Regions from separate parts of the Streptomyces anthophorae genome, predicted to be linked through region 1. Evidence: riboswitches for the same ligand, from Rfam matches in the RefSeq annotation. Region 1 holds a riboswitch; each other region holds the start of a gene.
The links. Region 1 has a riboswitch for cyclic di-AMP ahead of ACNYS0_RS08040 (M23 family metallopeptidase). Riboswitches for the same ligand answer to the same signal wherever they lie in the genome.
Positions count from the first base shown of each region.

Region 1 (3,264 bases):
AAGAGCGGGCTGAGCAGCTCCATGACCTCGGGGGAGTAGGCGTCCTTCGCGGTGGCGGTGCGGCGCACGTTGTAGCGGCGGTGCTTCTCGTTCGACTTGAGGTAGTCCGCCTCGATGGCCTCGCGCTCCACGCCCACCGCGAGCAGCGTCACCGCGATCGACAGGCCCGCGCGGTCCTTGCCGGCCGCGCAGTGCATCAGCGCGGGGAGGCTGTCCTCGGCGAGGGAGTGCAGCACGCGGCTGTGCTCGGCGGTGCGCTCCTTGATCATGGTCCGGTAGGACTCGACGAGGCGGTTCGCCGCGCGGCCCTCGGAGAGGATCTGGCGCAGCTGCTCGATGTCGCCGTCGCGGACCATGGCCCAGAATTCGGCGCCGTCGGCCGGGTCGTTGAGCGGCAGGTTCAGATTGCGCACGCCGGGCAGCTCGACGTCCGCGCCCTCCAGCCGCTGGTCCGCGGCGTTGCGGAAGTCGAAGACCGTGTGCAGGCCGAGGGAGGAGAGGAAGGCCGAGTCCTCGGCCGTGGCGTGGGCCAGGTGACCGCTGCGGAACAGCACGCCCTGGCGCACGCGCCGGCCGTCCACGGTGGGCAGGCCGCCCACGTCTCGGAAGTTGCGCACTCCGGTCAGCTCGGGCTCGGTGGACGGTGCGTGCTGCGTCACAGGGGCTCCTCCCAATCGGTGCACCGGCGTTGGGTCGCCGGCGGGCGCGCTCCTGACGATACGACATCGGTTCCACAGGCAACCATCTGTCCGATTCACTCCGTTCTGTGCCAACTGTGCATGAATCGAAGGGGCTTGTAGGCGTGTGCGTGACCGGCCTCATGTTCGTGACGCTGTGTGGCGGGCGGCCCCGATTGCCTCCCCAGTAATCCCCGAAGGTATGGCGTTGGTAAAGCGGGGAATGTCGACGCAGGGTTACGCAGGGCGGCCTGTGAAACCCAAGGAATTGCCGCCGCAGGAGAATTCGGCAGTTGTCGCCACCATTGCGGTTCGCCTACGGTCACCAATCAATCCGGTCGGAACGCCTAGTCCTGCCGCCGCCCGGATTCCTTTCGACTACCCGTCACGGCAGGAGCGGGGGACCCACACGCAAGACGCCGCGTAGGGGGATTTCCCGAAGCGGCTTGGGGTGAAGCCGTGCCCGTACTCCGGGTGCGGCCGGGCATCTCCAGCCCGAACCCGACAGCTCACCTCGTAGGCGACGGAGAGGAAATTCAGCATGCCCGCAAAGGGAAAGCACCGCCTTTCGACCTCCCGCCGCATCGCCCGTGTCGCCGCCGTCGCCTCCGCCGGTGGAGTCGCCGTGGCGCTGCCGCTGATGGGCGCCACCGGCGCGCAGGCCGCGACGTCCGGCCCTGCCGCCGACGCCACGACGTACACCGTCAAGGCCGGTGACACGCTCTCGAAGATCGCCAAGGCGCAGGACGTCGACGGCGGCTGGAAGAAGCTGTACGAGGACAACAAGGACGCCGTCGGCCCCAACGCCGACCACCTCAAGATCGGCGTCGAGCTGAACCTCGGCGGCGCGGCCCAGGGCGGCTCCGCGGGCGAGGCCACCGCCACGCAGACGAGCGCCAAGACCACCGCCTCCGGCGACTACGTGGCGCCGGTCGACGGCGCCAAGGGGCACGGCTACGGCAACTCCGGCTCCATGTGGTCCAGCGGCAGCCACACCGGCGCCGACTACTCGATCCCGACCGGCACCTCCGTGAAGTCGATCGCCGACGGCACCGTCGTGTCGACCGGCTCGGGCGGCGCCTACGGCAACGAGGTCGTCATCGAGCACGCCGACGGCCACTTCTCCCAGTACGGCCACCTGTCCTCGATCGGTGTCGCCCAGGGCGACACCGTGACGGCCGGCCAGGAGATCGCCAAGTCCGGCGCGACGGGCAACGTCACCGGACCGCACCTGCACTTCGAGATCCGCACCACCGCGGACTACGGCTCGGACATCGACCCGATCGCCTACCTGAGCGAGCACGGCGTGGACGCCTGAGACCGTTCGTAGCGGACGCGACGACCCGCTCTCTTCGGCGCCCGGGGATCTTCCCCGGGCGCCGAAGTGCGTTCGCGCACTTATTCCCCAGGTGGCGAGTGGGCTATCTCACCACGCGTCAACCCCTGGCTACGGTCGCGTAGGTCACATCCGAGGGTGAAAGATGTGTGGTCGTGGCAAACGAATCGAGAGCACTCACGGACTCACTCAACGGCACGATCCGGTCCTACGCGGCCGTGGGCGACAGTTTCACCGAAGGGGTCGGCGACCCCGGCCCCGACGGAAAGTTCGCCGGCTGGGCCGACCGGCTCGCCGTCCTCCTGGACGACCGTGTCCCCGAGGACACCTTCAAGTACGCGAACCTGGCGGTGCGCGGCAAGCTCATCGACCAGATCGTCGCGGACCAGGTCCCCAAGGCGATCGAGCTCGCCCCCGACCTGGTGACCCTGGTCGCCGGTGGCAACGACATCATCCGCCCCGGCACCGACCCGGACGACGTGGCCGAACGCTTCGAGAAGGCCGTCGCCAGGCTCGCCGACGCGGCGGGCACCGTCATGGTGGCCACCGGGTTCGACACCCGTGACGTGGCCGTGCTCAAGCACCTGCGCGGCAAGATCGCCACGTACAACATGCATGTGCGGGCCATCGCCGACCGGTACGGCTGCCCGGTGCTCGACCTGTGGTCGCTGAAGTCCGTCCAGGACCGCAGGGCCTGGGACGACGACCGCCTCCACCTGTCGCCCGAGGGGCACACCCGGGTGGCGCTGCGCGCCGCCCAGGCGCTCGGCGTCGAGGTGCCGGCCGACCCCGAGCAGGCGTGGCCGCTGCTGCCGCCGCGCGGCACGTTCGAGGTGCGGCGCGACGACATCCACTGGGCGCGGGAGTTCCTGGTGCCGTGGATCGGGCGCCGGCTGCGCGGCGAGTCCTCCGGCGACCGGGTGCAGGCCAAGGGCTTCGTGGACCCGCACGCGGTGAAGGCGCACCTGGAGGCGGCGTCCTGACGCACTGACCTCGGCGGTACGGCGGCGCTGACGGGTTTCCGTCAGCGCCCCGCCCCCGTCAACTCCGCGCGCTCGAGCCCCAGTTCGCGGGCGAGCGCCTCGTCCACCCACTCCTGCATGCGGGCCCGCGACACCGCGGCCGACCTGCCCTCGTACGCGGTCACCTGCACGGCGAGCCCGTCGAGCAGGGCCGTGATCCGCAGCGCCGCCCCCATCGGGTCCGCGCAGGCGAACTCGCCCGCCGCCACGCCCTCGGCCACCACCTCCG
Region 1 is NZ_JBLWQQ010000001.1:1,771,671-1,774,934, reverse strand. It holds gene ACNYS0_RS08045 (tyrosine-protein phosphatase) at 1-659, opposite strand, end outside; cyclic di-AMP (ydaO/yuaA leader) riboswitch at 1,028-1,215, shown strand; gene ACNYS0_RS08040 (M23 family metallopeptidase) at 1,219-1,995, shown strand; gene ACNYS0_RS08035 (SGNH/GDSL hydrolase family protein) at 2,214-2,996, shown strand; gene ACNYS0_RS08030 (TetR/AcrR family transcriptional regulator) at 3,038-3,264, opposite strand, start outside.

Region 2 (3,264 bases), 3.6 Mb from region 1:
CGGCGTGCGCGACGGCGAGCGAGACGCCGAGGATGGCGTTGGCGCCGAGCGAGCCCTTGTTGTCGGTGGCGTCCAGGTCGAACATCGCCTGGTCGATCAGGCGCTGCTCGGTGGCGTCGTACCCGACGAGCTCCGGGCCGATCTGCTCGATGACGGCGAGGACGGCCTTCTCGACGCCCTTGCCCTGGTAACGGTTCGGGTCACCGTCGCGGAGTTCGATGGCCTCGAAGGCACCGGTGGAGGCACCCGACGGGACGGCCGCGCGGCCGGTGCTCCCGTCGTCGAGGCCGACCTCGACCTCGACCGTGGGGTTGCCTCGGGAGTCCAGGATTTCCCGGGCTACGACGACGTCGATGGACGGCACGAGCATCTCCTTCTGGGATGTGACGCAGGCTATGCGGGCGGCTGCATGGATACGTGGTCCCGCACCCCTGAGCGTAACCGGCTCGCGGGCATCGGCCATCCGAACGCCCGTCTCGTGGACAACGCCCACAGCGAAATGTTCCTTAACGGAACAAAAACAGCGACCCCCGGCCCGGCTGAGCGGGACGGAGGTCGCCGAAGTGAGCGGCCCGTGGGGACGGGGTGCGGCGGGGCTCGGCGTCCGCCGATGCCGAGCCCGTGCCTGATGGCCTGGGAGGGCCTGGGGCCCTGTGCGGACCGGTGGTCCTGTGCGGACCGGACGTCTTAGCTGAGGTGCAGCTGCTGACCCGGGTAGATCAGGTCGGCGTCCTTGACGATGTCCTTGTTCTTCTCGAACAGCTGCTGCCAGGACGTGCCGTGCGCCTCGGCGATCTTGCTGAGGGTGTCGCCGGACTCGACCTTGTACTCGCCGTCGCCCTTCTCGACCTTCTTGCCGGTCGGGGTGGTGACGGTGTCCTGCTTCGGGGCGGCCTGCTTGGGAGCCTCCTGCTTCGGGGCCTCCTGCTGCGGCTGCTGACGCTGCTCGGAACGGTCGGCGCGCTGCTGGGTCTCCTGCTTCGGAGCCTGCTGCGCGGACGAGTCGTCGCCGCCACCCTCGTTCGGGGTGGAGGACAGGCCCGAGCCGCAGTTCGGCCAGGCACCGCTGCCCTGGGAGGCGAGAACCTTCTCGCCGACGGCTATCTGCTGCGCCTTGGACGCCTGGTCGGCGGTGGAGGCGTACTGGTCGCCGCCGTAGGCGGACCAGGTGGAGGACGAGAACTGGAGACCGCCGTAGAAACCGTTGCCGGTGTTGGTGGACCAGTTGCCACCGGACTCGCACTGCGCGACCTGGTCCCACTCGGAGGTGGTGGCGGCGGAGGCGGAGGTCGCACCCATCAGCGGCACGGCGACGGCGGCAGCGGCGACGCCGCCGAGCGTGGCGACGCGGACGGCCTTGGACGGGCGGCGGTGCTTGTTCTTGCCGGAAAACAGCATGGAGATCTCTCCTCACCGACGCCTGCGAGGTGAGCTGTCGGGTTCGGGCCAGTGAGTGCCCGGCAGACGCATCCTTGTGCGCTGCTTAACCCCAAGCCCGTCCGGTCTCCCGGAAGGGCGCTTACCTGGGTCCCCCGCTCCTGCCTACGGCGCTTACGCGACGACTGTTCCCGTACGGACGTTGGCAGGATTCGGCGTGACATCCGTCGGGGCCCGCTGAAGCGAGCGGTCACGAACGTAAGCGGTCGATCCGCCCGATTTCAAAGTCGATCAGGGGCTTTGAGACCCATGTCTCACTCGATCGACACCGGACAAAGCCCCCTCAACCGGCCGGAACCCCAGCTACCTTTTGTCCGATCCGTCCCCAAGATCCAGGCTCTGACCAGGAAGGATGAGGTCTGGGTCGGTACCGACCGTCTCCTTGTTCCGCTCGTAGAGCGCGTCCCAGCCGCCGTGCACGTCCTGGGCCTTCGCGATGTCCCAGAGGTTGTCGCCGGCGTGCACCTCGTACGTGCCTCCGTCGCGCTTGTCGTCGCGCGAGGCGTGCCGTCCCTCTCCCCCACGGGAGCCGGAACCGTCGTCGTCGGCGCGGTCGCCGCGGTGGCGGCCGGACGTGGCGTCGCCCGAGGCCTCACCGGAGGGCGGGGCGGACGGCGAGGCCGTCTCGGCGGGGGCGTCGTCAGAAGGCGCGTGGGACTTGTCACTTGAGGGGGTCGGGGAGTCCTCGGCCTTGCTACCGGAGGTATCCCCCGACACGTGGGAGTCGTCGGCCTCGTCGTGACCCTTGTCTCCCGAATCGGCCGCATCAGCCCCATCGGCCGCATCGGCCGATGCGGTCGGATCGGTCGAATCCGTGGAGCCCGCCTTGCCCGCGTCCTCGTCCGACGCGCTGTCGGCGTCGGTGTCGGACGACCCGGAGGGCTGCGCCGACGGCGACGCGGACACGCCCGGGTCGACGTCCGCCGATCCGTCCTCCTTGGTGAGGTCCGAGGTGAGCGAGCACATCGGCCAGGCACTCGGCCCCTTGTCGTCGAGAACCTTCTCGGCGACGGCTATCTGCTGCGAGCGGCTGGCCTGGTCGGCGCGCGGGGCGTAGTCGAGCCCCCCGAACTCCTCCCATCTCTCCTGCGTGAACTGGAGGCCGCCGTAGTAGCCGTTACCGGCGTCCAGGCTCCACTGGCCGCCGCTCTCGCACTCGGCGAGCTTGTCCCACGCCTGCGTGGTCGCGGCACTCGCGCCGCTCGCGGCGAACAGCGGGATCGCGATGGCGCTGCCGGTGACTCCGGCGGCGACGACGAGAGCAGGTGCCTGACGGGGGCGACGGTGACGACCGTTCCCGGAGAGCATGCGTTTGCCTTTCGCGAGACTGATGCTGCTACGCGCGACGGGTGGTGCAAGTGGTGCGAGTTGTGCATGTGTCGCGATGATCCGTGAACGTAGCGGCACTCGAACGCCTGTCACAAGTCGATGCAGCGTAGATCACGTGAAAGTCACATTGTTGACGGGCCGTCAGTTCCGACCGGATTCTGACGCGGGGTGAACTCCACCGGGAGCGTGCGCAGTCCGCGCATGATGAGCCCGCCGCGCCACCGCAAATCGGTCGGTTCCACCGCAAGTCGCAGGTCCGGAAGGCGGGTCAGGAGCGTGCCGAGGGCGGCCTGTCCCTCCAGGCGGGCGAGCGGAGCGCCGAGGCAGTAGTGGATGCCGTGCCCGTAGCCGAGGTGCTGGTTGTCGCGGCGGGAGAGGTCGAGGGTGTCGGGCTCGCTGAAGCGCGCCGGGTCGCGGTCGGCGGCGGCGAGCACGACGAGGACCGGGTCTCCGGCGCCGATCTCCTGGCCGCCGATGGTGAGCGGCTCCCGGGCGAAC
Region 2 is NZ_JBLWQQ010000001.1:5,343,354-5,346,617, reverse strand. It holds gene eno (phosphopyruvate hydratase) at 1-364, opposite strand, end outside; gene ACNYS0_RS24415 (transglycosylase family protein) at 688-1,398, opposite strand; cyclic di-AMP (ydaO/yuaA leader) riboswitch at 1,403-1,560, opposite strand; gene ACNYS0_RS24410 (transglycosylase family protein) at 1,741-2,745, opposite strand; gene ACNYS0_RS24405 (cytochrome P450 family protein) at 2,889-3,264, opposite strand, start outside.
Region 2: linked by a shared signal. The riboswitch ahead of ACNYS0_RS24415 (transglycosylase family protein) and the one ahead of ACNYS0_RS08040 (M23 family metallopeptidase) in region 1 are both predicted to bind cyclic di-AMP.

Region 3 (3,264 bases), 870 kb from region 1:
CAGGGCGGCCAGGGCGCGCGCACGCTCCGCGTCGCCGCGCGCCACGGCATCGACGATGGCGCCGTGCTCGGCCCAGGACTCGGCCGGCCGGGCGGGGCTCTCCACGGCGTACATCCAGGCGATCTTGTGGCGGAGCTGGGTGAGCAGGGTGATCAGCCCTGGGCTGCCGGAGGCCTGCACGAGCGTCTCGTGGAACCAGTTGCCGAGGGAGCGCAGATCCTCGCTCTGCCCCTGCCTGGAGCGCTCCTGGCCCAGCCTGACCAGGCCACGCAGGACCTTGAGGTGGGCCTCGGTGCGGCGCTGCGCGGCGCGGGCGGCCCCCATGGGTTCGAGCAGCATGCGGATCTCCAGGAGGTCGGCCGCCTCCCGCTCGGTGGGTTCGGCCACGCACGCGCCCGCGTGCCTGCGCGTGACGACGAACCCCTCCGCCTCCAGGGTGCGCAGCGCCTCCCTGACGGGCACGCGCGAGACCCCGTAGCGACGCGCGAGCAGTTCCTCGGTGAGCCTGCCGCCGCGCTCGTAGACGCCGGCGACGATGTCGTCGCGGATCGCTGTGCATACCGACTGCGCGGGAATGCGCATGACTCGACCTCCGCCTCAACGCCCGCGTTACGCGGTCGATTGACGCCCGGTCAAGCACGAATGACGCGCGGCCGGAACGTTTACCCGAAGACTCTATTCCACCGGAGTTGAATTTCCGACGCGGGAAGTGAATCCGGGGATATTTTTTGGACAGTGCGGACCCGCGCACGCGAAAGCCCCGGCTCGGCGAGCCGGGGCTTTCGTGGAGTGTGGCGACGGATCAGACGTTCACACCGTGCTGGCGCAGGTACGCGACGGGGTCGATGTCCGAGCCGTAGTCGGGGCCGGTGCGGGCCTCGAAGTGGAGGTGCGGGCCCGTGGTGTTGCCGGTGGCCCCGGAGAGGCCGATCTGCTGGCCGGGGGTGACGTCCTGGCCGACGGAGACGCCGATGGAGGACATGTGACCGTACTGGGTGTACGTGCCGTCCTTCATCTTGATCACGACGTTGTTGCCGTACGCCCCGCCCCAGCCGGCCTCGACGACGGTTCCCATGCCGACCGCGTGCACCGAAGTGCCGCTGGAGGCGTGGAAGTCGATGCCGGTGTGGCTGCCGGAGGACCACAGGCCACTGCCGGCCTGGTAGGCGGTGGAGACGTACGAGCCGGCGATCGGCGACACGAAGCTGTTCAGGCGCTTGCGCTCGGCCTCACGGGCGGCGCGCTCCTTGGCCTCGCGCTCCTTCTCGGCCTTCTCCGCGGCACGCTTCTTGGCCTCCGCCTCGGCCTTGCGCTTGGCCTCCTCGGCCTTCTTCTTGGCCTCGGCCTCGGCCTTCGCCTTGGCGGCGGCCTTCTGCTGCGCGGTGGCCTGCGCGTCGATCTGCTCGGCCAGGGAGTCGCCGATGGCGACGGCCTGCGTGAGGCCGTCGTGCGGGGCTGTCGCGGTGTCGGCGGCGAGGGCGGGGGCGGCGAGACCGCCCACCACGCCCGTCGTGGTGATGGCGGCGACGCCCGCGACCTGAGCGGTGGTACGCGTCAGGCGGCTGGGACGGCGGTGCTTCCCGGTGGCACGGGTGAACCCCATGAAGTGGCTGGTCCTTTCCTTCCTTCTCGCCTACCGGGTTAGCTGACGGGTTCGGAGCAGGAAGGTCTCCTACAGGCCCCCTCCCCTCGCGGGAAGAGCGCCCGATTCACCCCAGGGACTTCGGTGGGTCCCCGGCTCCCCTGGCTCGCACCACGGGGACTCGGCGATGACTGTCCGGTGTCGCGGGCGCGACGTACGTCTGGCGGACAGCCGGAGGGAACGCTAAGCGGGGCGTCTTTGGATCGACAAACAGAACCCCGCTTTTGTAGTGCACGCCACAGGGCAGAGAGGCAACCTCTACATCAATTCGGACATTTGTGATCGTGTAGTGATTGAAGATGATCGTGACGGACGCCACGAAGCCCCGGCCGCCGATACCGGCGCCGGGGCTTCGTGAGTGTTCCTCGGGAAGCGGACTCAGCCCGCGACCACCGTGACTTCGCCGATGCCGAGCGCCTTGACCGGCTCCTCGATCTGCGCGGCGTCGCCCACCAGGATCGTCACCAGACGGTCCGCGGGGAACGCGCTCACGACCGCGGCGGTGGCCTCCACGGTGCCCGTGGCGGCCAGCTGGCGGTACACCTGCGCCTGGAAGTCGTCCGGCAGATGCTGCTCGACCTGGTCGGCGAGGGTGCTCGCGACGGCCGCCGCGGTCTCGAACTTCAGCGGGGCCACGCCCACCAAGTTCTGTACGGCGGTGTCCCGTTCGGCGTCCGTCAGTCCTCCGGCCGCCAGCGTGCGCAGCACCTTCCACAGGTCGTCGAGCGCGGGACCGGTGTTCGGCGTGTCCACCGAGCCGCTGATGGCGAGCATCGCCGCACCGCTGCCGTCGGGCGCGGAGCGCAGCACCTGGGCGAAGGAACGCACCCCGTAGGTGTAGCCCTTCTCCTCGCGCAGGACGCGGTCCAGGCGCGAGGTGAGGGTGCCGCCCAGGCAGTACGTGCCGAGGACCTGAGCAGGCCACACACGGTCGTGCTTGTCCGGTCCGATCCGGCCGATCAGCAACTGCGTCTGCACGGCTCCCGGGCGGTCCACGATGACCACACGGCCGGTGTCGTCGGCGACGACCGGCGGCACGGGGCGCGGCTCGGCGGTGTCGCCCGTCCAGGCACCGAGCGTGTCGGCGAGGAGCGCGTCGAGGTCGATGCCCGTCAGGTCGCCCACGACGACGGCCGTGGCGGTGGCGGGGCGCACGTGGCGGTCGTAGAAGGCGCGCACGGCCGCCGCGTCGATGGCCGAGACGGTCTCCTCGGTGCCCTGGCGCGGGCGCGACACGCGCGCGTCGGCCGGGAAGAGCTGCTTGGAGAGCTCCTTGGCGGCGCGCCGGGCCGGGTTGGCGCTCTCGTGCGGGATCTCGTCCAGGCGGTTGCGGACGAGGCGCTCGATCTCGCTGTCGTCGAAGGCGGGGGCGCGCAGGGCGTCGGCCAGGAGGGCGAGGCCCTTGGAGAGGCGCGAGGCCGGCACTTCGAGGGAGGCACGGACACCGGGGTGGTCGGCGTGCGCGTCCATCGTGGCGCCGCAGCGCTCCAGCTCGGCGGCGAACTCCTCGGCGGAGTGCTTGTCGGTGCCCTCGTTGAAGGCCCGCGCCATGATGGTCGAGACGCCGTCGAGCCCCTTCGGTTCGGCGTCCAGCGGCGCGTCCAGGTGCACCTCGACGGCGA
Region 3 is NZ_JBLWQQ010000001.1:2,643,740-2,647,003, forward strand. It holds gene ACNYS0_RS11785 (GntR family transcriptional regulator) at 1-582, opposite strand, end outside; gene ACNYS0_RS11790 (M23 family metallopeptidase) at 803-1,603, opposite strand; cyclic di-AMP (ydaO/yuaA leader) riboswitch at 1,617-1,779, opposite strand; gene ACNYS0_RS11795 (M16 family metallopeptidase) at 2,021-3,264, opposite strand, start outside.
Region 3: linked by a shared signal. The riboswitch ahead of ACNYS0_RS11790 (M23 family metallopeptidase) and the one ahead of ACNYS0_RS08040 (M23 family metallopeptidase) in region 1 are both predicted to bind cyclic di-AMP.